Regions from separate parts of the Nocardioides thalensis genome, predicted to be linked through region 1. Evidence: predicted binding sites of a transcription regulator. Region 1 holds the regulator's gene; each other region holds the start of a gene.
The links. Region 1 encodes HrcA, which represses chaperone genes, less so after heat shock. Its sites were predicted from a motif close to TTGGCACTCGNNNNNNNCGAGTGCCAA; they were not measured.
Positions count from the first base shown of each region.

Region 2: the regulator HrcA is predicted to act here: its motif matches at 3,366-3,392, upstream of HNR19_RS02435 (FmdB family zinc ribbon protein).
Region 3: the regulator HrcA is predicted to act here: its motif matches at 4,731-4,757, upstream of groL (chaperonin GroEL).
Region 4: the regulator HrcA is predicted to act here: its motif matches at 2,666-2,692, upstream of groES (co-chaperone GroES).

Region 1 is NZ_JACCFP010000001.1:1,620,512-1,628,252, forward strand. Features, by position in the region: gene HNR19_RS07980 (TM2 domain-containing protein) at 1-349, shown strand, start outside; gene HNR19_RS07985 (DUF3097 family protein) at 366-1,208, opposite strand; gene HNR19_RS07990 (hypothetical protein) at 1,271-1,528, opposite strand; gene HNR19_RS07995 (MBL fold metallo-hydrolase) at 1,547-2,395, opposite strand; gene HNR19_RS08000 (hypothetical protein) at 2,420-3,175, opposite strand; gene hrcA (heat-inducible transcriptional repressor HrcA) at 3,327-4,346, shown strand; gene dnaJ (molecular chaperone DnaJ) at 4,353-5,522, shown strand; gene HNR19_RS08015 (16S rRNA (uracil(1498)-N(3))-methyltransferase) at 5,539-6,279, shown strand; gene HNR19_RS08020 (DinB family protein) at 6,292-6,876, shown strand; gene HNR19_RS08025 (DNA glycosylase AlkZ-like family protein) at 6,862-7,741, opposite strand, start outside.
Region 2 is NZ_JACCFP010000001.1:502,572-510,312, reverse strand. Features, by position in the region: gene HNR19_RS02445 (5-formyltetrahydrofolate cyclo-ligase) at 6-623, shown strand; gene HNR19_RS02440 (penicillin acylase family protein) at 624-3,308, opposite strand; gene HNR19_RS02435 (FmdB family zinc ribbon protein) at 3,409-3,729, shown strand; gene HNR19_RS23085 (SAF domain-containing protein) at 3,963-4,625, shown strand; gene HNR19_RS02425 (large conductance mechanosensitive channel protein MscL) at 4,683-5,018, shown strand; gene HNR19_RS02420 (hypothetical protein) at 5,063-5,263, opposite strand; gene HNR19_RS02415 (LCP family protein) at 5,260-6,525, opposite strand; tRNA gene HNR19_RS02410 (tRNA-Arg) at 6,527-6,599, opposite strand; gene HNR19_RS02405 (SigE family RNA polymerase sigma factor) at 6,738-7,229, shown strand; gene HNR19_RS02400 (hypothetical protein) at 7,231-7,741, shown strand, end outside.
Region 3 is NZ_JACCFP010000001.1:810,201-817,941, reverse strand. Features, by position in the region: gene HNR19_RS04055 (AAA family ATPase) at 1-734, opposite strand, end outside; gene HNR19_RS04050 (nucleotidyltransferase family protein) at 793-1,377, opposite strand; gene HNR19_RS04045 (DUF1801 domain-containing protein) at 1,530-1,889, shown strand; gene HNR19_RS04040 (PDDEXK family nuclease) at 1,935-2,702, opposite strand; gene groL (chaperonin GroEL) at 2,977-4,602, opposite strand; gene HNR19_RS04030 (hypothetical protein) at 4,809-6,890, opposite strand; gene HNR19_RS04025 (SigE family RNA polymerase sigma factor) at 6,890-7,402, opposite strand; gene HNR19_RS04020 (ATP-grasp domain-containing protein) at 7,450-7,741, opposite strand, start outside.
Region 4 is NZ_JACCFP010000001.1:3,462,890-3,470,630, forward strand. Features, by position in the region: gene HNR19_RS23615 (DUF1684 domain-containing protein) at 1-443, opposite strand, end outside; gene groL (chaperonin GroEL) at 523-2,145, opposite strand; gene groES (co-chaperone GroES) at 2,276-2,572, opposite strand; gene HNR19_RS16830 (THUMP-like domain-containing protein) at 2,765-3,940, shown strand; gene HNR19_RS16835 (hypothetical protein) at 4,079-4,252, shown strand; gene HNR19_RS16840 (SigE family RNA polymerase sigma factor) at 4,521-5,054, shown strand; gene HNR19_RS16845 (hypothetical protein) at 5,051-6,265, shown strand; gene HNR19_RS16850 (hypothetical protein) at 6,276-6,899, opposite strand; gene HNR19_RS16855 (hypothetical protein) at 7,047-7,466, shown strand; gene HNR19_RS16860 (hypothetical protein) at 7,466-7,741, shown strand, end outside.

The sequences.
Region 1 (7,741 bases):
GCCGGGCTACGCCAACTACGGCGCTCAGCCGTCGCCCGGAGTGCCCTACGGCCAGCCCGGTCCGTACGGCGCGCCCATGGGCCAGCCGGGAGCGCCGTACGGCGTGCACCCGGTCACCGGCGTGCCCTACTCGGACAAGCAGAAACTGGTTGCCGGGCTGCTCCAGATCTTCCTGGGCGGGTTCGGCATCGGCCGCTTCTACATCGGCGACACCCAGACGGGCGTCCTCCAGATCATCGTCACGATCCTGACGTGCGGCATCGGCAGCCTCTGGGGCCTGATCGACGGCATCCTGATGCTGACCGGCGAGCCGACCGACTCCCAGGGCCGCCCGCTCCGCCCGAACTGACGGGTGGTCTGGCGGCTCAGTCGACGGTCACGAAGTCGATGAGCTCCTCGACCCGGCCCAGCAGGGCCGGCTCGAGGTCGTCGTAGGAGCGCACCTTCGACAGGATGTGCTGCCAGGCGCGGGCGATGTCGGCCTGGTCGCGGTGCGGCCAGCCGAGGTGCTGGCACACGCCCTTCTTCCACTCGATGCTGCGCGGGATGGTCGGCCAGGACTTCAGGCCGAGCCGGTCGGGCTTCACCGCCTGCCAGACGTCGACGTAGGGGTGGCCGACGATCTTGACGTGCTTGCCGTGGGGGCCGCGCACGATGGCGTCGGCGATCCGAGACTCCTTCGACCCACGCACGAGGTGGTCGACGAGCACGCCGACCTTGCGCTGCGGGCCGGGCTTGAACGAGACCAGGTGGTCGGCCAGGTCGTCGACGCCGCCGAGGTACTCGACCACGACGCCCTCGATCCGCAGGTCGTCGCCCCAGACCCGCTCGACCAGCTCGGCGTCGTGGCGACCCTCGACGAAGATCCGGCTCTGCCGGGCGACACGCGCCTTCGCGTCGTGGACGGCGATCGAGCCGCTGGCGGTGCGGGTCGGCTTCGCGGGGGCCTTGGTGCGCACCGGAGCGGTGAGGATGACCGGCTTGCCCTCGAGCAGGAAGCCGGGGCCCAGCGGGAACGTGCGCCGCTTGCCGCGGCGGTCCTCGAGGGTCAGCGTGTGCAGGTCGCGGTCGACGGCGACGATCTCGCCGCACCAGTCCGTGGTGACCTCCTCGACCACCGTCCCGAGGTCGGCGGGGGCCTCGACGGCACGCCCGCGCTTCGGCTGCTTCCAGTCCCCGGCGAGGACGTCGGTCCCGTAGCGATCCACGCAGGCATGTTACTGGTGTGACCCGTGGGACGGCGGCGCCCGCGCCGGTCGGGTGCTGCCGCTCAGCTCTCCTGCGGCTCGGCCGACTCCTCCGGCGGCGCGCCGTCGGCCCGCTCGTCGTCGGTGCCGCTGCCCTCGGCCGGCGCGTACGCCGCCTCGTCCTCGCTCTTCGCGTCGTCGCTCTCGTCGAGCAGGCCCTCGACGGTCTCCCCGTCGGGCAGGCCCTCGGCCAGGGGGTTGTCGTCGCTCGGGACGAGGTCGGCGGGCAATGCCTCGTCGGGTACGCCGACCTGCTTGCTCTCCTCGTTGCGCTCAGTCATGGCGGGTCGGTACCCGCCTCAGACCAGCGGTAGCCGCTTCTGGCTGCGGGGGAGCTGCGCGTAGCCCCGCCGTACGGCGTCCGCCAGCCGGTCGGCCGGGTAGGGCCACTCGCCGGCAGCGAGCGCCTCCTCCACCGGCACCCCCTGCTCGGCGAGGTCGCGGATCGTCTCGGCGACGACGCCGATGAGACCGCGCTGCTCCTCGACGAACCCGCGGTCGACCACGGCGCCGTGGCTGGGCACGACCACCGAGCCGGGGGAGAGCAGGCCGAGGACCAGGTCGAGCGTCAGGGGCCAGTCCATGGGGTGGCAGTCGTCGCCGTACGCGGGAGGCCCGGACTCCTCGACGAGGTCGCCGGCCAGCAGCACGTCGGCGTCGGAGGCCTTGGCGACCAGGTCGCCGGCGGTGTGTCCGCGGCCCGGGTGCAGGAGCTCGAGGTAGCGGTCGCCGAGGTCGATGACCGCCGCGGAGGAGAACGTCCGGTCGGCCGGCACGATCTCGGTCGCCCGGATGTCGGGCACCCGCGGGTCGTCGTACGCCTCGGACTTGGCCTTCCACGCCTCGCCGCTGGGAACGGTACGCCGCGCCGCCTCCTCGGTCGCGTGGATCGGCAGGTCGCCGCCGTACTCCTGCCGGAACGCGCCGTTGCCGAAGGTGTGGTCGAAGTGCTCGTGGGTGTTGACGACCGCGACCACCTCGCCGACGCCGAGGGCACGGACGTCGTCGATCACTCCTTGTGCCAGCGGCAGGGACGCGTAGGTGTCGACGACGACGAGCCCCCGCTCGCCGCCGACCAGGCCGACGTTGAGGTCGATGAACTCGTAGTGGGCGACCCAGACGCGGTCGGCGATCTCCGTGAACGTCACCCGGTCAGGCTAGGGGAGGAGCGGTCAGCAGAGCCCCGCGTGGAGCTCGCTGCGCAGCAGCTCGCCGAGCTCGCGGCTCGTGGTGGCCGCGCGCGGGAAGACGAGCTCGCGGCTGTGCGCGCCGGAGAGGTCGACCCAGCGCACGTCGACCCGCTCGGGCCGCAGGTCGGCGAGCTGCACGCCCACGATCTCGCTGACCCTGGTGCCGCTGGTGGTCGCGACCGCGCGGCGCAGCTCGTCCTGGTGGCAGCGGTTGGCGTGCTCGGCCGAGCGCTGGAGGAAGCCGCGGTTGAGCTGGTGGGCCGGCGAGCAGAACTCGCCGAGCGGCACCCGCAGCTGCAGGTCGCTGCCCTGCGACGGCCGGGCGACCATGACGTACGACGGCTGCAGGGTGACCGTGGCGCGCACGTCGTCGCAGCACTCGCACTGCTCGGTGCCGGTGGCCTCGAGCCGGCCCGCGATCGTGAGCTGGGCGTCGCGCTCGCGGGAGCCCGGGGCCCCGACCCCGCTGGTCAGCGTGAGCAGCGCACCCCGGCGCTCGACGGCGGCCAGGGCGAGGGCGGAGTCGGGTGGGCACGAGAAGACCGGGTGACCGTCGACGTCGACCATGCCGAGGGGCGCGGCGTCGTCGGTGCTCTGGCGGCCGGCCGGGTCGAGGCCGGCCATGATGTCGTCGACGCCGTCGACGACGAGCTGCACCTCGTCGGGGCAGGCCAGGATGCTGCGGGCCGCCGCGGCCAGGGGAGCGGTGTCGGTCCGGCCGCGGTGGGTCATCCTCATAAGGTAAGCCTAACCTAGCCAGGCCGTGGGTTGGCAAGGTCCGGCCCGGGGAATCCACCACACTCGATCGCCGACGCTAGGATTGGCACTCAGCAAAGTGGAGTGCCAACAGGCGTCCGTCAGGGCGTCCGGCCCTGTCCGGGGAGGTGGGATGCAGGAGGACCGCAGGCTCGCCGTGCTGCGCGCGATCGTCGAGGACTACGTCGCCACCGAGGAGCCGGTCGGCTCGAAGGCGCTCGTCGAGCGACACGGCCTCAACGTCTCGCCGGCGACGATCCGCAACGACATGGCCGCGCTCGAGGAGGAGGGCTACCTCGCCCAGCCGCACACGAGCGCCGGGCGGGTGCCGACCGACAAGGGCTACCGGCTGTTCGTCGACCGGCTCTCGACGGTCAAGCCGATGACCACCGCCGAGCGGCGGGCGATCGCCACCTTCCTCGACGGCGCGGTCGACCTCGACGACGTCGTGCACCGCTCGGTGCGGGTGCTCTCGCAGCTGACCCGCCAAGTGGCGGTCGTGCAGTACCCGACACTGTCGCGCTCCACCGTGCGCCACATCGAGATCGTGGCGCTCACCCCGAGCAGGCTCCTGGTCGTGCTGATCCTCAGCACCGGCCGGGTCGAGCAGCGCCTCGTCGAGCTCGACGCCGACATCAACGACGACGACCTCGCCCAGCTGCGCACCCGGGTCAACCTGGCCGCGACCGGCGAGCAGATCTCCACAGCGGTCGGAGCCCTCGAGGCGCTCGTCGCCGGCGAGGAGCCCGCTCCGCCCACGACGGTCGCGGTGGTCGAGACGCTGGTCGAGGCGATGAGCGACCACCGCTCCGACGAGCGCATCGCCGTCGGCGGCACCGCCAACCTCGCGCGGTTCGGCGACAGCTTCGACACCGCTGTGCGTCCGCTGCTCGAGGCGCTCGAGGAGCAGGTCGTGCTCCTCAAGCTGCTCGGAGAGGCGACCAGCGGTGGCGCGGTGACCGTGCGCATCGGCGCGGAGGGCCCCTACGAGGAGCTCTCCTCGACCAGCGTCGTCGCCACCGGCTACGGCCCCGACGACGCGCTCGCGTCGCTCGGGATCGTCGGCCCCACCCGGATGGACTACCCCAGCACGATGGCGGCGGTGCGCGCGGTGGCGCGCTACGTGTCGCGCATCCTCGACGAAGGCAACTAGGAACCAGTGAACCCCGACCTCTACGAGCTCCTCGGTGTCGCCCGCGACGCGGACGGCGACACCATCAAGAAGGCCTACCGCAAGCTCGCCCGCCAGCTGCACCCCGACGTCAACCCCGACCCGGAGAGCCAGGAGCGGTTCAAGCAGGTGTCGGCGGCCTACGAGGTGCTCTCCGACCCGCAGAAGCGCGCGGCCTACGACCGCGGCGGCGACCCGTTCGGCCAGGGCGGCTTCGGCGGCCAGGGTGCGGGCTTCTCGTTCACCGACATCATGGATGCGTTCTTCGGCGGCGCCGCCGGCGGCGGTCAGTCCCGCGGCCCGCGGCCGCGCACGCGCCGCGGCCAGGACGCGCTCATCCGGCTCGAGGTCGACCTCGCGGAGGCGGCGTTCGGCGTCGCGCGCGAGCTCAAGGTCGACACCGCGGTCCACTGCTCGGCGTGCGGCGGCGAGGGCTCGGCCCCCGGCACCCACCCGGTCACCTGCGAGACCTGCCACGGCGCGGGCGAGGTGGCCCACGTGCAGCGCTCGTTCCTCGGCGAGATCCGCACGCTGCGCCCCTGCCCGACCTGCCGCGGCTTCGGGTCCGTCATCAAGGACCCCTGCCGCGAGTGCGCCGGCGAGGGACGGGTGCGCTCGCGCCGTACCCTCACCGTCAAGATCCCGGCCGGCGTCGACACCGGCACCCGCGTCCAGCTCGGCGAGCAGGGCGAGGTCGGCCCGGGTGGTGGCCCGCCGGGCGACCTCTACGTCGAGATCCAGGTCGCTCCGCACCCGACGTTCACCCGCCACGGCAACGACCTGCACTGCACGGTCGCGGTGCCGATGACCGCCGCGGCACTGGGCACGACCCTGGAGCTGCCCACGCTGGAGGCCGACCTCGAGCCGGCGGAGGGATCGGGCGTGGAGACGACCTTCGAGCTGCCGATCGCGCCGGGCACGCAGTCCGGCCACGAGACGGTGCTGCGCGGTCGCGGGGTCCCCGGACTGCGCGGCGGGCGGGGCGACCTCGTCGTCACGGTCCAGGTCGAGACGCCGACCCGCCTCGACGCCCGGCAGGAGGAGCTGCTGAAGGAGCTCGCCGCCATCCGCGGCGAGGAGGCGCCGACCGGCAACGTGAAGCCGGCGCGCAAGTCCGCGTTCGGCCGGCTCCGCGACGCGTTCACCGCGCCGCACTGAGCCCGCACCGAGAGCAGTGACCCTCCCGCAGCACCTCGTCCCGTCGCTCGACGGCGTCGTCGTCGGCGCGACGGTGGGCGTCGACGGCGACGAGGCGCACCACGCGGTCGCCGTACGGCGCCTTCGCGTGGGGGAGCCGGTCACGCTCGCCGACGGCGTCGGCCGGGTCGTGACCGGCCGGGTGTCGTCGACCGGCAAGCGGGTCTTCGAAATCGAGGTCGTCGACGTCATCGACGTGCCCGAGCCGGTGCCGTCGCTGACCGTCGTCCAGGCGCTGCCCAAGGGCGATCGCGGTGAGCTCGCCGTGGAGGTGCTCACCGAGATCGGCGTCGCCCGCCTGGTGCCCTGGGCCGCGTCACGCAGCGTCGCCGTCTGGAAGGGCGAGCGCGCCGTGAAGTCGCACGCCAAGTGGCAGTCGACCGCGCGCGAGGCCGCCAAGCAGGCCCGGCGCGCCTGGCACCCGGTCGTCGACCCGCTGGCGTCGACGACCGACGTGGCCGGCGTGGTCGCTGCGGCCGACCTCGCCGTGGTGCTGCACGAGGACGCCGTCGAGCCGTTGGCCGCGCTGGCAGTGCCCGACCTGGGCGAGATCGTGCTCGTCGTCGGGCCCGAGGGCGGGCTCAGCGACGACGAGGTCGCGATCCTCGAGAGGGCGGGCGCCGTGACCGCTCGGCTCGGCGCGGAGGTGCTGCGGACGTCCACCGCGGGCGTCGCGGCCGCCGCCGCAATCCTGTCGCGCACGCGGCGCTGGGCGTGATCTCCTCGGGGCATGGATCCCAAGGAGACGCTGGCCCGCTACCTCCGCGGCCGCCGCAGTGACCTGCTGTCGAAGCTCGACGGGCTGGGGGACTACGACGTCCGCCGGCCCATGACGACGACCGGCACCAACCTGCTGGGTCTCGTCAAGCACGTCGCGAGCGTGGAGCTCGGCTACTTCACCGAGGTCTTCGGCCGCCCGATGGGGCGTGAGCTGCCGTGGCTCGACGACGGGGCGGAGCCCGACGCGGACTTCTGGGCGACACCGGACGAGTCCATCGACGACATCGTCGAGCTGCACCGCTTCTCGGCCGAGCAGACGGAGGCGACGATCGCGGCACTCGACCTCGACTCGCCCGGCGTCGTGCCGTGGTGGGCCGAGGAGCGGCGCGACGTCACGCTGCACCAGATCCTGGTCCACATGTGCTCCGAGACCGCCCGGCACGCCGGCCACGCGGACATCCTGCGGGAGCTCATCGACGGCGAGGTGGGAGTCCGCCCGGGCGACAGCATGGTCTCCCACCGCGACGCTGCCGGCTGGGCCGCCCACCGGGAGCGGCTCGACGCGGTCGCGCGCCGGTTCCTACCGAGCGAGTAGCTCCTCGACGCGGGCGACCTCCTCGTCGAGGCCGGCCCGCTCGGACCTCGTGAGGTCGCGGTGGAGCCGGTCGATTTCGACCTTGTCGTCGACGATGCGCCAGATGCCGGCGAGCCAGCCGTTGACGAAGATCGTGTTGCCGATGCCGCCGTTGGTGCCCATCCACGACTTGCGCGCCTCGGGTGTCGTCACCCGGTCGCGGTTCTGGTGGGACAGCCACACGTTGTCGTAGGCGCCCAGCAGCCGCACCGGGGCCGGCGTGTCCTCGTCGGCGACGGGCGCGCCGGCGACGTCGTAGAGCAGCCGGCCGTCCTCGTCCTCGTGCTGCTCGAGGTCGTCCATCGCCTTCAGCACCGGCCCCAGGCGGGTGATGCTCGTCCAGGCCGTGACGTCGGCCGCGGTCGCGGGACCGAACGCCCGCAGGTAGCGACGGACGACGGCGGGCACGTCGGGCTCGGCGAGCTCCCCATCGAGCCAGCTGTCGGCGTACGCATAGGTGACGCCGCCGGGATGCTTCCAGCAACCGCGCGGTGGCACCTGCACCAGCACCTCCGTGACCCGAGCAAGCTGGCCCAGCTGGGACGGCGTGTGGTCGGGGTACCGCTCGGCCAGCGACGCACCCAGCTGCCGGACCGGCACCTCGTCGTCGCCGATCACCTCGCGCACGGCTTCACGGAACGCGGCGCGGTCGAGCTCGCGGGCGTCACCGATCGACTGGCTCACCTTGATCTCGCGCTCGCGCACCGGCGCGGCCCAGACGGGCAGGGTCAGCGCGTCACCGGGCGTGTGCAGGTGGATGGTGTCGCGCAGGCTGAGCACCCGGACCAGGCTGCGGTCCTCGAGAGCGCGGCTGACGTCGTACGGA
Region 2 (7,741 bases), 1.1 Mb from region 1:
GTCCGGTGCCGACCTCGCAACTTCCCGAGGAATGGCCGTCGCCCGGAGGGGGTACGGCGGCCGCCAAGCTCGCGCTCCGCGACCGGCTGGTGACCACCCGCCGCCGGCGCTCGCTCGCCGAGATCGGGGAGTCGGCCGGCGCGATCGCCGACCACCTGCTCGCCTCCGACGAGGTGCGACGCAGCGCCACCGTCGCCGCCTACGTCTCCATCGGCACCGAGCCGGGCACGACCCGCCTCCTCGACGACCTGCTCGCCGTCGGCAAGCGGGTGGTGCTGCCCGTGCTGCTGCCCGACAACGACCTCGACTGGGCGGTGTACTCCGGTCCGACGTCCCTCACCCGGGCGGGTCGCGGGCTGCTCCAGCCGCTCGGGACGACCCTCGGCGTCGAGGCCGTCGCCACCGCCGACGCCGTGCTGGTGCCGGGCCTGGCCGTGTCGCCCACCGGGATGCGGCTCGGCCGCGGCGGCGGCTCCTACGACCGGACGCTCGCCCGGGTGCCCGTGGGCACGTTCACGTGCGTGCTGCTCTACGACGACGAGGTCGGCGTCGACGTACCTGCCGAGGCGCACGACCGGCGGGTCGCGGCCGCGTGCTCGCCCGCGGGGATCCGGCGGTTCTAGCTACTCCTCCGGGAGCAGGGACAGCACGTCCTCGCCGGCGTCCTCGACCGCCTCTCGCGAGAACACCCACGGCAGCGTGTCGCCGCGCGCCCAGAGGTCGGTCTGGTCGGTGTAGTGCGGGTGGAACGCGTGGCCCGAGACACCGGTGAGCGAGACCCAGCGCGCGGCGTCGAGGTCGTCCATCGGTACGACCATCCGCATCGACGGGGCGGTCGCGACCTCGAACCCCTCGCGGGCGTCCCACCCGGTCGCGTTGACCAAGGAGCCGCCGGCGGGCAGCTCCCAGGGTCCGCGGTTGAACAGCCGCTCGACCGCGCCGATGCCGGACTCGCCGAGGGTCGACGACCGCAGCCAGAGGCGGTGCAGCCTGCCCCACTCCCACTCCTCGGCGTTCGGCGACTGGAGCGCGGTGAGCTTGTCGCGGGCCGCGCGCAGTGCCGCCACCAGGATGTCGTCGCGGCGCTCCACCTCGTCGGTCTCGACGTCGTCCCACCACGGGTCGCCGGGACGCCCGAGCAGGCCGGTCACCGCGGCGAACCAGCGGTCGCCGCCGTCGGGCTCGGCCACCTCGGGCAGCTCGTCGTCGAAGGCGCGGTGCAGCAGCTGGTCCCAGACGACGTTGAAGTACGCCGCCGCGGCGCTGTCGGCCTGCTGGCGGAAGTCCCATCCCTCGAGCAGGGCGAGCCCGTCGTCGTAGTAGCCGTCGCCGGGATCGACGCCGAGGAGGTAGGGGACGAGCACCTCGGCCATCGGGCTGCGGTCGTCGTACTGCATCCGGGACATGTCCTCGACGGTCAGCGACTCCTGCCCGGCGAGCAGGTCGCCGATGCGCGAGGACCGGTAGCCGTAGTCGCTGTCGTCGGTGAGGAAGTACGGATAGCCGCCGGAGGCGTCGATCACCGACTGGTTGGCGGTCACCACCATGCCCGACTCCGGGTCGAGGACGCTCGGCAGCGCGTCGTAGGGGACGTACTCGCCCGTCCAGTCGTTCTCCGGCCGCCAGCCGGCCGCCGGGACCTTGCCGTCGTTGCCGGACCCGCGGATCGGCACCAGCCCGGTGGCCTGGTAGCCGATGTGGCCCTCGACGTCGGCGTAGACGACGTTCTGGCCGGGGGCCGCGAAGTCGGCCATCGCGGCACGGAAGGACTCCCAGTCGTCGGCGAGGTTGAGCGCGACCAGGGCGTCCGCGGTCGGGCGCGGCTCCAGCGCCGTCCACGCCAGGGCGACCTCGTGGTCCCACCGGTCCCCGTCCCGGACGGCCAGCCCGGCGTCGGCGACCTGCTCCCCCAGCAGGCCGTCGATGTCGGAGAGGATCGGACCGTGGGCGGTCGACCGCACCACGAGCTCGACGTCCTCGCCGTCGCGCACCTCGATCGTCTCGATCCGCTCGCGCAGCGGCAGCATTCGCCCGTCGTACTGCCAGCGGTCGCCCTCGACGCGCTCCACGAAGAGGTCCGTGGTGTCCGGCGCCAGGTTGGTGAAGCCCCACGCGATGTCGGCGTTGTGGCCGATGACGACGCCCGGCACGCCGGAGAAGCTGAAGCCCGCCGCGTCGAGAGGGCAGGCCGAGCTGACCTCCCGGCAGTGCAGGCCGACCTGCATCCAGACACCCGGCAGCGAGACGCCCAGGTGCGGGTCGTTGGCGAGGATCGGCGCGCCGCTCTCGGTGCGCGACCCGTCGACCACCCACGCGTTGCTGCCGATGCCGTCGCCCTTGCCGAGAAGCGCCGGTACGGCGTCCAGCACCCGGTCGACCGCGGCGAGCTCGTCACTCCCCAGGTCTCGTGACGGTCGCTGGGCGACCTCCTCGACCACCGGGCCGGGTGCCGGCCGCTGCGGCAGCCGGGTGTCACCGGTCGCGGCGTCCTGCTCGAAGACCTCGTCGACCACCGCGCCGCTGGTGACGATCGGCGGGTGCGCGTCGTAGGGATAGTCCGGGTACAGCGCGGCCGCGCGGTCCTCGCCGACCGCCGATGCGCTGACCGCCCGCCCGATCTCCTCCTCGAGGTTGCCGCGGAGGTCCCAGGCCATCGCCTTGAGCCAGGCGACGGAGTCGGCGGCGGTCCAGTCGGCGGGCTGGTAGTCGAGCCCGGTCACGCCGAGCAAGGCGTACTCCAGCGAGATCTCCGACGCCGAGCGGTCGGACAGGTACGCGTTGACGCCCTGCGCGTAGGCGTCGAGCAGGTCGCGGGTGCGCGGCTCGAGCAGCGTGAGCTCCCGCTCGGCGATCCGCCGCCACCCGAGGGTGCGCACGACGAGGTCGGTCTCGAGCGCGTCCTCCCCGAACAGCTCGGCCAGCCGGCCGGAGGTGGCGTGGCGGCGCACGTCCATCTCGAAGAAGCGCTCCTGCGCGTGGACGAAGCCCTGGGCGAGCATCAGGTCGTGCATCGTGTCGGCGTAGATCTGCGGGATGCCGTGCTCGTCGCGGATCACCTCGGCCTGCGCGTTCAGGCCGGGCACCTCGATCTCGCCGTCGGTCTCGGGCCAAGAGCGGCGGACGACGACCGCGCCGAACACGACGACCGCGACCAGCACCAGCACCAGCGCGACCGCGCCGTACGTCGTGAACCGGAGCGGTCCGGGCCATCCCCGGAAGGTGCGCCACCAACGGACGGGGGCCGGCGGGCCGGCGGGCCGGGCTGCGCCGACCGGGCGAGCCGGGGCGATGTCGTCTGCGTCGACCATGGTGGGCGCCATTGTGACCGAAGCGGACTCGCGACCTGGCCGGGGGATCGCGTATCCTTGGCAGTCGTAGACCGAGAGTGCTAACCGCCCGGAGTTCCTGATGCCCACCTACCAGTACGCCTGCACCGACTGCGGCCACGCGTTCGAGCAATTCCAGAGCTTCTCCGACGACGCCCTGACCGTCTGCCCGGAGTGCGACGGCCGGCTGCGCAAGCTCTTCAACGCGGTGGGCGTGGTGTTCAAGGGATCCGGGTTCTACCGGACCGACAGCCGGTCGGGTACGTCGACCTCTGGCTCGTCGACCACGACGACCTCGTCCGACTCCTCGAGCTCTTCCGACTCGTCGTCAAGCAGCAGCAGCAGTACGTCGGGCTCGGCCTCTGGGGCGGGGACCTCTGCTGCTGCGGCGGCGTCTGCGTAGCTCTCAGTTCTTGGGGTTCGGCCTCCGCGGCGCTGCGGGCGGTCGGGGCCGGGTGGGTGTTCCCGGCTTGCTCGCTCCGCCGCGCGCGACGCTCTCCGGTACGACGCCGCTGTGGTCCGGGCGTCGGCGCGTCGTCGCGAAATCGCCGGGAACCCCCACCCGGCCCCGACCTCCTGCCCTGCCCTGTGGAGGACGAGCCCGTGGGAGGCGTTCCGGGGCTAGCGTCGCGGGCTATGGATTCTCGGGACTCGGTTGATGAACGGCCGCGCGTGCCGCTGCGGCGGCGCGTGGGTGATCGCTGGGTCGCCCTGCGGCGGGGGCTGCTGCGTCGGCGGCGGCTGATTGCCGCGTTGTGCGTGGCGGGGGCGACCGTCGTCGGGTTGCGGAGTGTGGCGCCGCCTCCTCCGGAGACGGTCGAGGTGCTCGTCGCGTCGCGTGACCTGCCGGCGGGGGCCGTGCTGACGGAAGGGGACCTGCGGGTCACGGAGGTCGGGCCGGACTCCGTGCCTGCGTCTGTGGTCGACGCCCCGGTGGGGGCGACGTTGGCGGCGCCGTTGCGGGAGGGGGAGGCGGTGACGGACGTGCGGCTGGTCGGGCCGCAGCTGGTCGAGGCGGCGCCGGGGACGACGGCGGTGCCGGTGCGGTTCTCCGACGCGGCGCAGGCGGCGCTGCTCGAGGTGGGCGACCGGGTCGACGTGCTCGCGACGGACCCGCAGGAGCGCGTCACGACGACCGTCTCGTACGGCGCGGTCGTGCTGGCGGTTCCGGCCACGGACGACGGGCACGGGGCGCTCGCCGGGCGGGTGGTGGTGCTCGGCATACCAGATGCGGACGTGCAGCAGGTGACGTCGTCCGCCGTGACGTCGTTCGTGACGTACGCGTGGCGGAACCGCTAGGTTCAGTCAGAGTCCCTACCGGGGGTGTAGGGCGTTATCTCGGCTCCAAGGAGAAACATGGAAGGCTTCAAGAACTTCATCCTGCGCGGCAATCTCATCGAGATCGCCGTCGGTCTGATCATGGCGCTTGCGTTCGCCGAGGTCGTGAACGCATTCGTCGCCTGGCTCACCAGCCTGCTCCCGGACGACCTGTACAACGACCTCTTCGGCGAGAGCCTGTTCGGGCTCTTCCTCAACGCGGTCGTCGCCTTCTTGATCATGGCCGCGGTCGTCTACTTCTTCGTGGTCGTTCCCTACACCAAGGCGAAGGAGCGGTTCTTCCCCGACGAGGCGCCTGGCCCGTCGGAGGTCGAGCTCCTCACCCAGATCCGCGACTCGCTCGCGAACCGCTGATCACCGGGGCCACGAGCCCCGCAGCAACAACGGCAGGTGCCGCCTCACCCGTGGTGGGGCGGCACTTGCGATTTCAGCCAGCGGTCGGAGGCCGACTCGTCGCCGCGGTCGCCCTTGTCGGCGTCGCGCTCGTCGCGCGTCGTCTCCGGGAGCACGTCGCCGAAGATCTCGGCCAGCCGCTTGCGCCGCTGCCAGTCGGACTCCTTCTCCGGGTCCTTCTCCGGGCCCGGGCTCTTCTCGGTCACGTGCACAGACCGGCGTACTCGCGGGCGTCGTCGGAGAGACCCTCGTCGCCGCCCTTCTTGCCGCCCTGGGCGCCCTCGTCGGTCGGCGCGTCGGTCCCCTCGGTGCCCTCGGTCGAGTCGGTGGCGTCGGTGCCCTCCGGGTCGTCGGCGGCGCTGATCGACTCCTCCGCGAACTCGGCGGTGAGCGGCTCGTCGTTGACCACGAGCTCCCACAGCCGGTCGACCTCCGGGGTCCACTCGATCCGGTTCGGGTCGGGCGGCCAGGCCTGCCACGGGGTGGTCACGAACTTCACCTCGCCGAGGCCGACGCCGCGGAAGGTGCTGCCGATGTCGGCGATCTGCGACACGTTCTCGAAGTCGGTCTGCAGGGAGCCGGTCAGCGCGTTCATGAAGCCCACGATCCGGTCGGGGCGCGCGAGCATGCCGAGGTCGACCGCCTTGTTGAGCATCGAGGCCATGAAGGCCTGCTGCCGGCGGATGCGCTGGGGGTCGCTGCCGTCGCTGATGTTGGACCGCACCCGGACGTAGCTCAGTGCCTCGTCGCCCCTGATCTCCCGCGTGCCGGGCTCGAGCGTGATGTTGTGCTCGGTGTCGACGATCTCCTCGGGGATGCAGACCTCGACGCCGTCGAGGGCGTCGACCATGTCCTTGAAGCCGCCGAAGTCGACGACGACGTAGTTGTCGATCCGTACCCCGCTGAGCTGCTCGAACTGCCGGATGGTGCACGCGGGGCCGCCGATGGAGAACGCGTCGTTCCAGATCGCGTCCTGCTCGCCGGGGATCTCGCTGCCGTCCTCGGCGAAGCAGGTGGGGCGGTCGACCATCGTGTCGCGCGGAATGCTGATGCCGTAGGCGAACTCCCGGCTTGCCGACAGGTGGATCAGGATCGTGGTGTCGGAGCGCTCGCCGGAGAGGTTCATCCCGTCGATGTTGTTGCCCTCGCCCTCGCGGGTGTCGGAGCCCATCACCAGGATGTTCATCGGCTCCTGCGGGCCTTCGACCTTCTTCTTCTTCGGCCGGTCGTTGCCCAGCTGGTCGGCGACGTCGTCGACCAGGAGGTTGCCGTTCCAGTGGTTGTAGACCAGCACGACCGAGACACCGGTGGCCATCGCCAGCGCGAGCAGGGTCGCGGTGATGACCTTGGCGACCGTGTGGTGCGGCGTGTAGGCGCGGCGCTTGCCGGCGACACCGCGGCGCTGCGAGCGCGCGACGCGGCGCGCGCGCCGGGTCACCGGCTCGCCGGAATCCTGCCGTTCTGTCATGTGCCCCCGGTAGGAGTCGAACCTACGACCTTTCGCTTAGGAGGCGGCTGCTCTATCCACTGAGCTACGGGGGCGGGCGCACATATCTTGACAGGTTGGCGGTCGAGCGCCATTTCGGCGCCGCGCCCGACGAGCGCAACATTTCGAGGGCTCTTCCCCTCTGGAATGGTGTGAACCCACCCACCGCAGCTGCCCTGGAAAGACCGGAGAGCGTGCCGACCACCGAGACGTTCGAGGAGTTCGTCCACGCGACCGGCGACCGGTTGCTGCGCACGGCGGTGCTCCTGTGCGGCGACCGGCACCAGGCGGAGGACCTCGTGCAGAGTGCCTACGCCACGGCGTACGCCCGCTGGAAGCTCGTCTCCCGCGCCGAGAACCCCGTCGCCTACACCCGCCAGATCCTGACCCGGACCTTCCTCTCCGAGAAGCGCCGCAAGCGGGTGTCCGAGCTCCCCCTCGAGTACGGCGCCGACCGCGCCTCGCCCGGCCCGGACCCGACCCGCCGCCTCGCGCTCCTCGATGCGCTGGCCGGCCTCCCGCGGATGGACCGAGCGGTCCTCGTCCTCCGCTACTGGGAGGACCTCCCCGTCGCCGAGGCGGCGGACCAGCTCGGCATCACCGAGTCGGCCTGCCGCACCCGCTCGTCACGCGCGCTCGCCCGGCTCCGCACCCTCTACCCCGACCTGTCCGACCAGGAGGACTGACATGAAGCTCCACGACCACATGGAGGACGCGGTCAGCGACGTCGCCGCCGACCTCCCCGCGCTCGCCGCCAGGGCCCGCGAGCGAGGACTCGGCGAGCGGCGCCGCCGCCGGACGTTCACCGCCCTCGGCGCCGCCGCCGCGGCGTCCGTGATCGTCGGCGGCACGCTCGCCGTACAGGGAGTCGGCGGCACCTCCGACGAGTCGTCGGTCGCTTCCGTGCCCGCACCCTCGATCGGCGAGCTGTCCGGCGAGACCGCCCCGATCACCGGCCGCGCGACCGTCGCCGCGCTGATGTCGGCCGTCGATGAGGTCGCGGACGGCGGGTTCTCCGAGCCCGGCGGCTCGGACGTGGTCGACTTCGACCCGGACACCCTGGCCGACAACGAGCTGACCGCCAGCTTCCGGTTCACCCCGGACGGCGCGCGGCCGGGCGAGGTCTTCGCGAACGTGCAGTCGTTCACCGCGACCTACGGGGAGACCGACCAGCCGAAGTGCGAGGAGTCCGATCCCG
Region 3 (7,741 bases), 810 kb from region 1:
TCGGCGATCCCGGGCGGCTTGAGCAGGTCGCCGCCGTCGCGCAACTGCTGCACGACACCCACCACCTGGCGCGCCAGCGCGGCGCTCACCTGCGGCGCGCGGGACCGGACGATCGCGACCTCGCGGTCGAGACCCGGGTGGTCGATCCAGTGGTAGAGGCAGCGCCGCTTCAGCGCGTCGTGCAGCTCGCGGGTGCGGTTGGACGTGAGCACCACGGTGGGCGGCACCGCCGCCTGCACGGTGCCGAGCTCGGGGATGGTCACCTGGTAGGTCGACAGCACCTCGAGCAGGAAGGCCTCGAACTCGTCGTCCGCCCGGTCGATCTCGTCCACGAGCAGCACCGCCGGCGCCTGCTGGAGCGCGGCGAGCACCGGCCGGGCGAGGAGGAACCGCTCGTCGTACAGGCTCTTCTCCGCCTCGGCGACGTCGGGCGCCTCCCCCGCCGGCGCGACCGCCTCGAGCGCGCGCAGGTGCAGGATCTGCCGCGGGAAGTCCCAGTCGTAGAGCGCCTGGGTCGCGTCGATCCCCTCGTAGCACTGGAGCCGGATCAGCGGCAGCTCGAGCGCCTCGGCGACCGCCTCCGCCAACGCGGTCTTGCCCGTGCCGGGCTCACCCTCGAGGAGGAGCGGCCGCCGCATCTCGAGCGCCAGGAACAGCACCGTGGACAGGGCGTCGTCGCTGAGGTAGCCGGTGCGCTCGAGGCGCTGCGCGAGCTCGCCGACGCGCGGGTCCATGGGCCCAGGCTAGGCCCGGGTCGTTGGCCCGCGGTTGGTTCGGCGCCGGGCGGGGCGGTCAGTGAAGACTGTCGACGTCGGCCCCGGTCGCGAGGTCGCCGCACTCGACGTCGATGACCCGGTGCGTGCGGAGATATCCCCGGGCGCCCTGGTCGCCGATGGCGTCGGCGAAGACCCCGGCCCAGTGGTCCCTGCCGATCAGCACCGGGTGGCCCGGCTTCCCGTCGTACGTCGCCCGCGCCAGCCCGCCCGGGTGGTCGCCCTCGATCGCGACGAGCCTGCCGACGACCTCGGCGGTGACGTCGGGCAGGTCGACGAGGTGGAGCATCGCCGCCGTCGCACGTGTCTCGCCGAGCGCCGTGAGCCCGGCGTGCAGCGACAGCGAGATGCCGAGCTGCCAGTCCGGGGCGACCACCCAGTCGACCTGCGCGATCTCCGACGGGCCTCCCGGCAGGCCGTCCGCCAGGATCCGCTCCGCCTCGTCCGCGCGCGCCCCGAGCACCACGGTCACCCCGTCACAGCCCCCGTCGATCAGCACCTGCACCGATCGCAGCAGCCACGAGCCGCGGTCGTCGTACACCAGCGCCTTCGGCTTCCCCATCCGCGTGCCCGCCCCCGCCGCCAGCAGCAGTCCTCGGATCACCCCGCCATCCTGCCGGACGGGGAGACCAAACGATGCGGATGGGACCCCACCATCATCACGCGCCGCGTCCCGTCCCAGCGGCACCACGATCGGTCGCGATGAATCCCGCGGCTTGGGCTGGTCCACCTGGCAACCGACCATCGGAGGACGCCATGGCCACCACCGACATCGACATCGACGAGTACGTCAGCACCAAGGTGCTGGAGCAGCACCGCGACACGGTCACCCGGCTCCGCGCTCTGATGAGAAAGCACGCCCCTGAGGCACGCGAAGCCATCATGTACGGCTCACTCGCCTGGAGACAGGACAAGGTCCTCGCGATCACCAGCGTCAGCAAGGCCCAGGTGACCTTCGCCTTCGAGCGCGGCGCCCAGTTCGAGGACGCCCACGGCCTCCTCGACGGCGTCGGCAAGAAGACCCGCCACGTCAAGCTGAAGACCGCCGGTGCGATCAATGAGTCCGCGCTCGCCGACTACATCGCGCAGGCCGTCCGCCTCGACCAGGGCGGCTGACGCCGGGCCGGGAGACCAAACGGTGCGGGTGGGACCCCAATCGCATCACTGGTAGCCCGGAGTCTCATCCGCACCGCCATCGGTCTGCGCTGCGACGGCCTCGACCAAGACCTCGCGAACGTACGCCGGCCGCAGCATCACGTCGTCCCAGGTGAACCGCAGCACGAGCCATCCGTGGACGACGAAGGCGTTGTAGCGGCGCGTGTCGGCCACCAGTCCCTCGCGGGTCCCGTGCCAAGCGAACGAGTCCGCCTCGATCGCCATGCGCAGCCTCACGTCGACCAGATCGGGCGTGCCGATGAAGTCTTCGCCACCGATCGGCACCTGTGGCTCGACGCAGAGTCCCGGCACGCTGATGCAGATGGCCCGCAGCGCCGACTCGAACACGTTGGCGGCCCGCCGGTCGGCATGACGTACGACGCGCCGCACCATCACCGAGCCGGGCCCCTTGGCCGTCGCGGCGAGCCTGCACAGCTCGTCCTCGGGGAAGCCGTGGCGCAGCGCCGAGTCCGCGACGCAGAGCCCGGCGGGAAAGGCGAGCCATCGGAGGCAGTCGATGACCGTGCGTGGCTTCGTCGTGATCGCGCCGTCGACCTGGTCCGGCGCGAGGTTCATCCTCCGGACCTGCACCGCCGACAGGTCGATCCCCTTGAGGCGCCGATGACGCGGGATCGTGATCTGGGGGCGGAAGGGGATCGCGCGCACCTCCCACTCCAGTGCCATTGCCGCGCTGACCCGGCACACGACGCCGCCGTACCGATCGGCCGCCTCGCGCGCAGCCGCCACGTGGGCTCGGCGGTCCTCGTCGTACATGTCGAAGACCATCGGGTCGGCCGGCAACGCGCCGCGACCGGCGCCGGAACGGCTGTGGACCGCCGGCCGGCCGCCGCGCCTTGTGCGGATCTGGCGGACCGAATGTGGTGCACCTGGGACTGGTGGGACGAGGTACGCCGGGGGTGGCCCCACGCGCGCCGTTTGGTCTCCCCGCCGAGAGCGCCAGTCCGGCAGCGACAACGACACAGGGCCCCTCGCCGGAGCGAGGGGCCCTGTGGGTGGTTCAGCTCGGCGGCTGACTCCGATCCGAGGATCAGAAGTCCATGCCGCCCATGCCGCCGGTCGGGTCGCCCGCGGGGGGGGCCTTCTCCGGCTTGTCGGCCACGACGGCCTCGGTGGTGAGGAACAGCGCGGCGATCGACGCGGCGTTCTGCAGCGCCGAGCGGGTCACCTTGGCCGGGTCGATGATGCCCTCGGCGATCATGTCGACGTACTCGCCGGTGGCCGCGTTGAGGCCGTGACCGGCCTGCAGGTTGCGGACCTTCTCCGACACGACGCCGCCCTCGAGACCGGCGTTGACCGCGATCTGCTTCAGCGGGGCCTCGGTGGCGAGGCGCACGATGGCCGCGCCCGTGGCCTCGTCGCCCTCGAGCTCGAGCTTGCCGAACGCGCCCTCGGCGGCCTGCAGCAGCGCGACGCCACCACCGGCGACGATGCCCTCCTCGACGGCAGCCTTCGCGTTGCGGACGGCGTCCTCGATGCGGTGCTTGCGCTCCTTGAGCTCGACCTCGGTGGCCGCGCCGACCTTGATGACGGCCACGCCGCCGGCCAGCTTGGCGAGGCGCTCCTGGAGCTTCTCGCGGTCGTAGTCGGAGTCCGACTTCTCGATCTCGGCGCGGATCTGGTTGACCCGACCCTCGATCTGGGCCTGGTCGCCGGCGCCCTCGACGATGGTGGTCTCGTCCTTGGTGATGACGACCTTGCGGGCCTGGCCGAGCAGCTCGAGACCGGCGGTCTCCAGCTTGAGGCCGACCTCCTCGGAGATGACCTGGCCACCGGTCAGGATCGCGATGTCCTGCAGCATGGCCTTGCGGCGGTCGCCGAAGCCCGGGGCCTTGACGGCGACGGACTTGAACGTGCCGCGGATCTTGTTGACGACCAGCGTGGAGAGGGCCTCGCCGTCGACGTCCTCGGCGATGATGACGAGCGGCTTGCCCGACTGCATGACCTTCTCGAGCAGGGGCAGCAGGTCCTTGACGTTGCTGACCTTGGAGTTGGCGATGAGGACGTAGGGGTCCTCGAGCACGGTCTCCATGCGCTCCGGGTCGGTGACGAAGTACGCCGAGATGTAGCCCTTGTCGAAGCGCATACCCTCGGTGAGCTCCAGGTCGAGGCCGAACGTGTTCGACTCCTCGACCGTGATCACGCCCTCCTTGCCGACCTTGTCCATCGCCTCGGCGATGATCTCGCCGACGGTGGCGTCAGCGGCGGAGATGGACGCGGTGGAGGCGATCTGCTCCTTGGTCTCGATCTCCTTCGCCATGCCGAGCAGCTGCTCGGACACGGCGGCGACGGCGGCCTCGATGCCCCGCTTCAGGCCCATCGGGTTGGCACCCGCGGCCACGTTGCGCAGGCCCTCGCGGACCATCGCCTGCGCGAGGACGGTCGCGGTCGTCGTACCGTCACCGGCGACGTCGTCCGTCTTCTTCGCGACCTCCTTGACCAGCTCGGCGCCGATCTTCTCGTAGGGGTCCTCGAGCTCGATCTCCTTGGCGATGGAGACACCGTCGTTGGTGATCGTGGGGGCACCCCACTTCTTCTCCAGCACGACGTTGCGGCCCTTGGGGCCGAGGGTGACCTTGACGGCGTCGGCGAGGGTGTTCATCCCTCGCTCGAGACCGCGCCGGGCCTCCTCGTTGAAAGCAATCAGCTTCGGCATAACTCCTGCGATTCCTTCGCAATCGAGTTGTGGACAGCCCGGATCGTCGCCCGCGACGGACGGCCAGACCGAACCGGCGAACCCTTCTCGCCGACGCTGCTGACCTCGACTCCCCGGACCGGGGGTCATTGTCACTCTCGATAGGAGAGTGCCAACGTCATGTTTAGCACTCGACCCTTGCGAGTGCAAGGAGGGGTGCCTGCCGGTCACCGGATCGCGGCGACCCATCCCTCGCCCAGGACCTCACTGACCCGGAACAGTCGCGACGTGCCGACGTCCCACGCGAGCAGGCGCTGGCCGCTGTCGCTCGCCGAGGAGAGGAGCAGCGTGTCGTCGTCGATCCAGCTCAGGGCGAGGCAGCAGCCCTTGGGCCTCACGTCGCGCGTGCCAGCGCCGAAGTCGAGCGCCAGCACCGACCGGTCCGTCCCCAGGCTGGCCACGATCGCCTGCGGGTTGCTCACCGTGCCGCCGCGAACCGGGCCCCGCAGGAACGCCGCCTGCGCGACGGAGTCCGGCGCCGAGACGGTCGGGCCGAACGGCTGGTCACCGGGCGCCGACCACGGCTGCACCCAGTCCACGTCGGCGGCGACCGCCTCGCCGTCGAGGCCGTAGATGGTGCCGGCCGAGGACTCGCCCAGCCGGATCGGGACCCAGATCTCGTCCTCGCCCGACCACCGCGCGCCCTCGGCCAGCCAGTCGGGAGTGTCGATGGTGGTCCACTCGCCCGTGAGGAAGTCGCGAACCTCGAGCGAGCTCTCCTGGATGAAGAACGCGTAGCGGCCGTCCGGCGACAGCCCGTACGACGACACCGGCGAGCGCACGTTGCCGCCCTCGTCGGCGACCCGCTCGAGCCTGGAGGTGTCGACGCGTACGACGCGGCCGGTGACCGTGAGGACGAACGCCTCGTTGCGCCTGCCGCCGAACAGGCCGAGCACCGGTTGCCCGATCTCACCGCCTGTCGCCGTCGACAGGTCGATCTCGGCCGGCAGCGGGGAGTCCGGCAGCAGCGGCAGGTCCGCCTCGTCGGCGGGCGAGGGCGCCCACCAGACGGGCGCGCCCGCATAGGTCCCGCCCGGGGTGGCCTGCGGCGCAGCGTCGTCCGAGGCGTCCGATCCGTCCGGCTGGGCGGCACCGGCGAGGTCCGCGAAGGACCCCACGTAGGACTCCTCCCCCGGCGTCCAGCCGCGGATGTCGCTCACCCGGAAGACGTCAGCGGTGCCGACGCGCCAGGCCAGGATCCGCGCTTCCGCGTGGCGCGACTCGAAGAGGACGGTGTCGGCGTCGAGCCAGCCGACGGGTGGGCAGCACTGGAGCCAGCGGCCGGCGTCTGTGCCGCTCCGGGCGAACGCGAGCAGAGCCTCCGGACGGTTGAGACCGCCCCCGCCGAGCGCGTCGACCGCCGAGGCAGGCGGAGCGTCGGGCACGTCGACCGGCCCCTCGAGGAACATTCCGCGAGCACCGTCGCTCCCCGTCCGGGCGACCGGGCCGTACGCGTCGTCGCCGGACTTCGGAGCGCGATATCCCACCTGCCCGTCCGACGCACCCACCGGTTCGCCGGTCGGCGCGTGGTCGAACCAACCGGAATCACTCGAGAGCACCGGAGCACTGAGCAGGCCGTCGTCGGTCCAGTAGGCGTTGGGCGCCGCGCCCGGGCGCATGTCGATCTTGGTGAACACGGCCTGCTCGAAGTCGTAGACCTCCAGCGACCGGTCCTGGGCGAAGAACGCGTATCGCCCGTCCGGCGAGAGGCTCTCCGCCGTCACCGGCGGCGACTCGTTGCCTCCCTCGTCAGTGACCGGCGGGAAGCCGACGTCGAGCGAGTACGACGTCCCGTCCGCGCCCACGACCACCACTCGTCCGGGCTCGTCGCCCCACACCTGGAACAGAGCGACAGCGCGAACACCCGCCGGCACCGGCGGTGCTCCCGCGGAGAGGTCGATCTCTGCAGGGAGGCCGCTCCCGACCACCTCCGGTAGGGCCTCCTCATCCTCGGTCGACGGCGCCCACCACACCGGCACCCCGCCGTAGCTCCCCGCGCGCTCGGCCACCGGCACCGGCCCCGTGTTCGTCGGGCTCGTCGCCGGTGGCGGCGCCGGCTCGTCTCCCCCGCCGGTCGCGACGACCGTGCCGGCACCGACGACCGCGACCACCGCGACGACGACGCCAGCGACGGTCCACCGGCGGCGCCGTACGTCCGACGCCCGGGCCAGTGCGCCGCCGACGAGGTCGACGGGTGGCAGGTCGGCGACCCGCTCCTCCAGCAGGTCCTGCAGTCGCTGCTCGGACATCAGTACTCCTCCCGCAGCAGGTCGGCGAGCTCCGGCGCGGCCTCGCGGAGGCGGCGCAGGGCGAGGTGGGTCTGGCTCTTGACGGTGCCGACGGTGACGCCGAGCACCTCGGCGGTGTCGCGCTCGGACAGGTCGTCGTAGTAGCGCAACACGACCACGGCGCGCTGCCGCGGCGTCAGCGCGGCGAGGGCGCGGTCGAGCAGCATCCGGCGGTCGGCGGCCGTGGCGATGTCGGGTACGTCGGGTCCGCGCGGGATGTCGGCGACCACCTCGTTGCGGCGCTTGCGCCACCACGAGATGTTGTCGCGGACGATGATCTGCCGCGCGTAGGCCTCGGGGCTACCGTCGGCCAGCCGCCGCCACCGCAGCGCGACCTTCGCGAGCGCCTCCTGCACCAGGTCCTCGGCGCGGTGGTGGTCGCCGGTGAGCAGCACGGCCGTGCGCAGCAGCGCGAGCTGCCGGTCGCCCGCCCAGCGCCGGAACGCCTCCTCGGCGCTCTCACCATCGGTCACACCCCATCAACGCACACCGAGGGCGCGAGGTTGGAGGGTTCGGCGGACTATCGGAGCCGCTGCGCCACCATGTCGGCGAAGAGCCCGGTGTTGTCCGGGGCGATGTCGAGGTAGAGGCCGGGCTCGATCAGCTCGAGCTCGCTGACCACCCACTGCCCCTCCCACTCCATCAGGTCGGCGCGCGCGTAGGCGAGGTCGGCGTCGAGCAGCGCGGCGGCCTCGCGGACCGCTGCACCGGCGACCTCCGCACGGACGGGATCGAGGTCCACCGGACGGCTCGAGCCGCCGTACTGCTCGTGCACCCGGACCTCATCCGCGGCGGCCCGCTTGTCCACCTGT
Region 4 (7,741 bases), 1.8 Mb from region 1:
CCGAGCTCGACGGCATCGGGGTAGGGGTGGAACCGCCCGGCCAGCACCCAGTCCAGGCTCGGCGGGTACGTCGGCGTCGGGCGGTGCGCGAGGCGCAGCGGGTGGTCGGGGTGGCGCGGTCGCAGCATGGGCGCGCCGCCACGGGTGGCGATCTCCACGACCGCGTCGCCGTACGACGCCTCGACCCCGGTGCTGTCGAGGACGCCGAACACGTGGCGGCCGCGCACCGGTCGGCCGCCGACCTCGAGCGTCTCGCCGTCGCCGAGCGCGACCTCGACGCCGTCCTCACCGATCCACCAGTCGCCCGGCACGTCGTCGAAGCGCTGTGGCTCCGCGGTCAGCCAGTGCAGCCCGGTGATGGCGAGGTAGCCGTAGGGCGCACTGAGCCGGTCCTCGCGCTCGCGCCGCCAGGCGTGCCACGCCCCGAGATAGTCGTCGGACACGCTGGCGATCGTAGGTCAGGGACCACGACGGCCGCCCCGCACGAGGCGGAGCGGCCGTCAGTGGTGGACGAGGAACCGGTCAGTGGCCGTGGCCGTGACCGTGGCCGGCGGCCGCGGTCTCCTCTTCCTCCTCGGGCTTGTCGACGACCAGCGTCTCGGTCGTCAGCAGCATCGCGGCGATCGAGGTGGCGTTGACGAGCGCCGAGCGGGTGACCTTGACCGGGTCGAGGACGCCCTGGGCGACGAGGTCGCCGTACTCGCCGGTCGCGGCGTTGTAGCCGTTGCCGACGCCGAGCTCGCGCACCTTGGTCGTGACGACGTAGCCGTTCTCGCCGCCGTTCTCGGCGATCCAGCGCAGCGGCTCGTCGGCGGCCTTGCGCACGATGCGCACGCCGACGGCCTCGTCGCCGGTGAGGCCGAGGTCCTTGTCCAGGGCGGAGACCGCGTGGATGAGCGCGGAGCCACCGCCGGGGACGATGCCCTCCTCGATCGCGGCGCGCGTCGCGGAGACGGCGTCCTCGATGCGGTGCTTCTTCTCCTTCAGCTCCACCTCGGTGGCGGCGCCGACCTTGATGACGCAGACGCCGCCGGCGAGCTTGGCGAGGCGCTCCTGGAGCTTCTCCTCGTCCCAGTCGCTGTCGGCGGTCTCGATCTCGGCGCGGATCTGGTTGACCCGGGCCTCGACGGCGGCGGCGTCACCGGCGCCGTCGACGATCGTGGTCGCGTCCTTGGTGACCACGACGCGGCGGGCCTGGCCCAGCACGTCGAGACCGACCTGGTCGAGCTTGAGGCCGACCTCCGGGGCGATGACCGTGCCGCCGGTGAGGATCGCGATGTCCTGCATCATCGCCTTGCGGCGGTCGCCGAAGGCGGGGCTCTTCACGGCGACGGCGTTGAACGTGCCACGGATCTTGTTGACGACCAGGGTCGAGAGGGCCTCGCCGTCGACGTCCTCGGCGAGGATGAACAGCGGCTTGCCGGCCTGGATGACCTTCTCCAGCAGGGGCAGCAGGTCGGCGATCGCCGAGATCTTCCCCTGGTGCAGCAGGATGTAGGGGTCGTCGAGCACGGCCTCCATCCGCTCCGGGTCGGTCACGAAGTACGCCGACAGGTAGCCCTTGTCGAACTGCATGCCCTCGGTGAAGTCGAGCTCGGTGCCCATGGTGTTGGACTCCTCGACGGTGATGACACCGTCCTTGCCGACCTTGTCGAAGGCCTCGGCGAGCAGGTCGCCGATGACGCTGTCGCGCGAGGAGATGGTGGCGACCGACGCCATGTCCTCCTTGGACTCCACCTCACGGGCGGTCGCGAGGAGGGCGTCGGAGACGGCCTGGGCCGCGGCGTCCATGCCGCGCTTGATGCCCATCGGGTTGGCGCCGGCGGCGACCGCGCGGAGCCCCTCGTGCACCATCGCCTGGGCGAGGACGGTCGCGGTCGTCGTGCCGTCACCGGCGACGTCGTTGGTCTTGGTCGCGACCTCCTTGGTGAGCTGGGCACCGAGGTTCTCGAACGGGTCGTCCAGCTCGACCTCGCGGGCGACGGTGACGCCGTCGTTGGTGATCGTGGGGGCGCCCCACTTCTTGTCGAGGACGACGTAGCGGCCCTTGGGGCCCAGCGTCACCTTGACCGCGTTCGCCAGCGCGTCGACGCCGCGCTCGAGGGCGCGGCGGGCGCCCTCGTCGAACTCAAGGATCTTCGGCATTCAGACTCCTAAAAATGGAAGGGCCTGACGTGCCTGGCGCCCGGCTGGCAAGCCGGGGGCGCGAAGGCGACCTGAAAAGCGAAGCGGTCGTCGAGCGCCCCCGGCGCAGCCAGGCGGGATGCCAGGTGCGTCAGGAAACGACGGCGAGGACGTCGCGGGCGGAAAGGATGAGGAACTCCTCGCCGCCGTACTTGACCTCGGTGCCGCCGTACTTGCTGTAGATGACCTTGTCGCCCACGGCGACGTCGAGCGGGATCCGGCCGTCGCCGTCCTCGTTGAAGCGGCCCGGGCCGGTCGCGACGACCTCACCCTCCTGCGGCTTCTCCTTGGCGGTGTCAGGGATCACCAGACCGGACGCCGTGGTCTGCTCGGCCTCGAGCGGCTTGACCACGATCCGGTCCTCGAGGGGCTTGATGTTGACCGACACGATTGTCGACCTCCACTTTCTTGGATACAGGTGTCTGCACGTGTGGGGCTCGCGTGAGATACGCCGTCGCGGGGGTCGCACCGCCTGCGAGCACTGGCACACTCACGGGGAGAGTGCCAATGTCGAAACTAGCACTCACCGCCAGAGAGTGCCAGGGGTGGGGTCGGTGCCGGTCTCTGGAAGGATCGCGACGTGGACCTCGACGACTTCCGGTGGCTGCTCACCGACGACGGCCAGACGCTCCTCGCGCGGGCGGCCGAGCTGGTCGCGGGCGGCGACACCGAGCTCCACGTGCAGACCGAGCTGCGGCGTACGGCGGAGCCGGGCCGGGTTGCTGCGGCGCTGACCCAGGTCGAGCTCCGCACGAAGGCGGTCGCCAAGTTCGGGGACCTCGCGGCCCGCATGTACTTCACGCCCGACGCGCTCGAGCAGGCCACGCGACTGCCGGTCTCGACGCACCGCGCCGGCCGGATGCAGGCGTACGGCGCCCGCACGCTCATCGATCTCGGGTGCGGCATCGGCGGCGACCTCGTGGCTGCCGCCCGCGCCGGCCTGATCTGCGCAGGCGTCGACCTCGACCCGGTGCGAGTCGCGGTCGCGCAGGCCAACCTCGACGCCCTCGGGCTCCCCGGAGCGACCCAGGTCGCCGACGCGACGAAGGTCGACCACTCGGCGTTCGACCTCGCGTTCGTCGACCCCGCCCGCCGGGGCGGGGCGGGGCGCACCTTCGACGCCGCGGAGTGGACGCCGCCGTGGACGTTCGTCGAGTCGCTGCTGCGACGCGACGCCTGCGTGAAGGCCGCCCCCGGGATCCCGCACGCGCTGGTCCCCGACGGCGTCGAGGCCGAGTGGGTCAGCGACGGCGGCGAGGTCAAGGAGGCCGTCCTCTGGAGCGGCCGCACCGCGACCACCGCCCGCCGCGCCACCGTCATCGGCGCGGGCGGCCTGGCGACGCTGACCGACGAGGACGACCCCGGCATCGGTGAGGTCGGCGTGCGCGACTTCGGTGCCTACCTCTACGAGCCCGACGGCGCGGTGATCCGGGCGGGGCTCGTCACGGCGGTCGCGGCGGGCGTGGACGGCGGCCTGCTCGACGAGAAGATCGCCTACGTCACCTCCGACGAGCCGTTCCGCACACCGTTCGCCCGCGGCTATCGGGTGCTCGAGGAGCTTCCCTATCGCGAGAAGCAGCTCAAGGCAGCGCTCCGGGAGCGCGCCATCGGTCGGCTCACCATCAAGAAGCGCGGCGTCCACGTCGTACCCGACGAGCTGCGCAGGCGGCTCGCGCTCTCCGGCGGCTCCGAGGCGACGATCGTGCTCACCCGCGCCGCTGGAGAGGGCACCTGCCTGCTGGTCGAGCCGTTGTGACGGTCGGCGCCGGCGCCGGCGAGCGCGGTCCGGTGGGCCGAGCCGGGAAAGTGCGACAGGAAATTCGAGAAACCGCGTGATGAACCGGATCCGCCTCCGTCTGGATGGGTAGTGAGCAACCGACGGAGGAGTGATCCCATGACCGCCACCAGCCGGACCTACAAGCACCGCGCGACCACGCCGGTGCCCGTGACCGACCGCCCGAGCTCGTCGGGCGCGCACCGCGCGTCCCGCGTGCCCGAGACGGTCGTCGCCGCCGTCCTCGGCACGTGCCTCATCGTGCTGCTGGTCATCTTGTTCACGAGGGGGTGACCATGCACATCTACCTCGCCTCGATGGCGGCGCTGGTCGAAGAGTTCCTGCTCCGACCACTCCGCGGGGCACCGCACCGCCCCGCCCGCTGAGGCGCAGAGGCACCGGACGGCCGGGTCGACGACGACCCGGCCGTCCGCCATGTCCGGGTCCTCCGACAGCGATTGCAACCATTCCGCAGCGACCTGCGTCCTCCACGCGAAACAGTTCCACCAGCACCACTCGACTCGTCGCTCCAGGAGGCGCAGATGAACGGTCGGAGGCTCCCGTGAGCCGCCGCGACAGCGCGCTGCGCGACGCCGAGTTCACCGAGTACCTCTCGGTGCGCCAGCCGGCCCTCCTGCGGACGGCGTACCTCCTCACCGGCGACCGCCACCAGGCCGAGGACGTGCTCCAGACGTCCCTCGCGAAGCTCTACCTCGCCTGGGACAAGGTCCACGACCGCAACGCGGTCGACGCCTACGTCCGGCGGATCATGGTCAACGAGAACAACTCGCTGTGGCGGCGTGGGTGGAAGAAGCGCGAGTACGCCGCCGAGGAGCTCCCGGCGGGCGACCCGCACCACGACGCGTACGACGACGGCACCAACGACGAGCTGTGGCGGGTGGTGCAGTCGCTCCCGCCGAAGGCCCGCGCGGTCGTCGTGCTCCGCTACTACGAACAGATGTCCGAGGCCGAGACCGCCGACGCGCTCGGCATCTCGATCGGCACCGTGAAGTCCCAGTGCAGCCGCGCCCTCTCCGCACTCCGCGAGCGGGTCCCTGCCGAACTCCACCCGCGGTACTCCGGGGAGGACCTGTGAACACCGACCACCAGAACCCGTCCGGCGACCGTCCCGAGTCCGCCGGCACCGACCGAGCATGGGAGTCCGCGATGAGCCGTGACTTCGACGCCCGGGTCCGCGGCCTCACCGAGGCTCCGCTCTCCCTCGACGAGGTGAAAGGAAAGGCCGTGAGGATCCGACGCAACCGCAGGATCGCCGCCGCCGGCGGCGCGCTCGCCGTCGCCGCCGCCGTCACCCCGATCGCCCTGGTCGCCACGAGCAACGGCGACGCCGACACCGACCCGCCCGTGGCGACCAACACGGCGGAGGACACCACCGCGACCGAGCCCGACTACATCGTCGACAACACCTGGCACCAGGGCGACGGCGACGACGTCGCGCTGCCCGACGGGGACTACTACTCGGCCGCGACGATCTGGGACGGCCAGCTCGTCGTGCAGCGGCCGCAGGAGCAGGACGTCAGCAACTCCGTCACCGAGATCTTCGACGCCGACGGCGACCTCGTCGACTCGTTCTCGAGCAACCAGGGCGTCGCCGTCGGCGAGGACGGCACGTTCTTCGCCTACATCTCCGACGGTGTGTTGACCACGCGGTCGGAGGCGACGGGGGGCGGCGGCGTGCCGATCGCCGACGGGTTCGACATCAACCACATGCCCGTCGCCGCGACCGGTGATGCCGCGTGCGGCGCCGCGTCGGACGCCTGCACGGTCTACGTCAACGACGGCGACGGCCCGGCGCGGGTCTACGGCTCCGACGGCTCCGACGAGGCGGCTCCGGAGGGAGCGCTGAAGGTCTCCGACGCGACCGGGTCGTCGGTCTCTCTGACCATCGAGTTTCACGAGAGGGTGCCGGAGTCGTGCGGCGGCGTCTACGACGTCGCCCGTGGAGAGATGGCCTTCGACCAGTGCGACTACCAGGCGCAGCAGATCTCGCCCGACGGGCGCTACGTGGCCGCCGTGCCGTCGTACACCGACGGTTTCGGAGCGACCACGATCTACATCCTCGACGCCGAGTCCGGGGAGCCGGCGGGCCAGTGGGCGGGTGAGGGCGCATCGATCACGTCGTGGGAGTGGACGACCGACGGGCGGCTGATGTTCGTCGCGTACGACGGTGCCAACTGGCACCTCAAGGTGCTGCCGACGTACGACGACGGCCGCGGGCTGGACGACGTCCTCGACCCAGTGCGGGGCAGCGACCTCGACAACCCCTACACGCTGATCCAGCACTGAGGCCGGTCCGCTACTCCTCCAGCTTCCACTCGACGCTGGCGAGCACCGAGTCGATGACCTGGCGCGTCTGCGCGTTGTCCCTCGGGAAGGAGAAGCCGAGGGAGACCCACCAGCCCGCGTGCACCGTCTCGAACTCGTAGTGGAACTCGCGCCTGCCCCAGTCGTTCCGGTCGTCGTACTCGAGCACGATGCCCTCGATGCCGCCGACCTCCCGGTTGGCGGTGCGCTCGATGCTGGGATAGTCGCCGCGCTCGTTGCGGAGCGAGATACGGGCGAGCTCGTCGAGCGTGGGCGGCGAGCTGTCCTGGTGCTCGAACTGGTGGACGCTCCACAGGGCGGCGGAGCTCTCGGGCGACCACGACGCGAAGGTGCCTCCGCCGTCGAGGTCCCAGTCGATGTCCTCCGGCAGGTGGTAGACGACCGTCTGGGTCTCCACCCGCGGGCCCGTGGCGGCCTCCGGACCCGTGGAGGTCTCCTCGGTCGAGGAGGGCTCGCTCGCCGACGGGTCGTCCGTCGCGGACGGTGACGACGGGTCCGCGGTACCGCCCTCCGGGTCGTCGGAGCTGCAGCCGCCGAGCGCGCCGACCAGCAGGACCGTCGATGCCGCAGCGGTCGCCCATGCCCGAGATCGCATGTCTTCTCCTCGTGTTCGCCCGCCACGGTGCCGATGCGGCCGGTTCGTTGTTTAGTTTCTACGATGCCGGGTAGTCGTCGGCAGTCGCCCCGCGGGGCGTTTCCTGACCACTCATCGCATGCCAATCACTCGGGAATGGGATTGCACATGGCTCTCCTCGGGCTGGACAACTTCACCAACGCGGTCGTCAACGCCGGACCCGCCGCACTCGCCGACCTCGCCATCGTCGAGGACGAGATCCAAGAGGTCGTCGAGACCATCACGAAGCAGCTCGCACTGCTCAAGGTCGACAAGTTCGAGGCCGACGGCCACATCCCCCGCAGCTCGTTCGGCGGCGGCGAGCGGGTCGCCTGGGTGTCGACGAACTACTCCGGTGCCCACCGGGCGACCGTCGAGACCCTGCAGAACACCCGCGACCGGCTGATGGAGTTCCAGGCCGCGTGCCAGGACACCCGCCAGCTCCTCACCGACATCGACCAGTCGAGCGCGACCGAGATGAAGAAGCATGCGCTGGCGCTCGACGCGCTGCGCAACAGCACCTCCGGCTACTGGGGAGAGGACAACTGATGGCCGGCCACAACATCGCCCGTCTCAGCTCGGCGGTCAACGGCATGAACGAGGACGCCGTCGAGCAGGCCCGCAAGGAATGGGTCCGCGGCCAGGACGTCATCACCGAGGTGACCGGCGTGCTCGACCAGTCCGGACGCGACATCAAGAATGCGTTCGGCGGCAACTCCGACATCGGCACCGCCGCGCAGGCGGTCCTCACCGAGGTGCGGAGCCACCTCGAGCGGCGCCACTCCCGGATGGGCGAGGCGGCCGAGGCGCTGACCGAGGTCGGC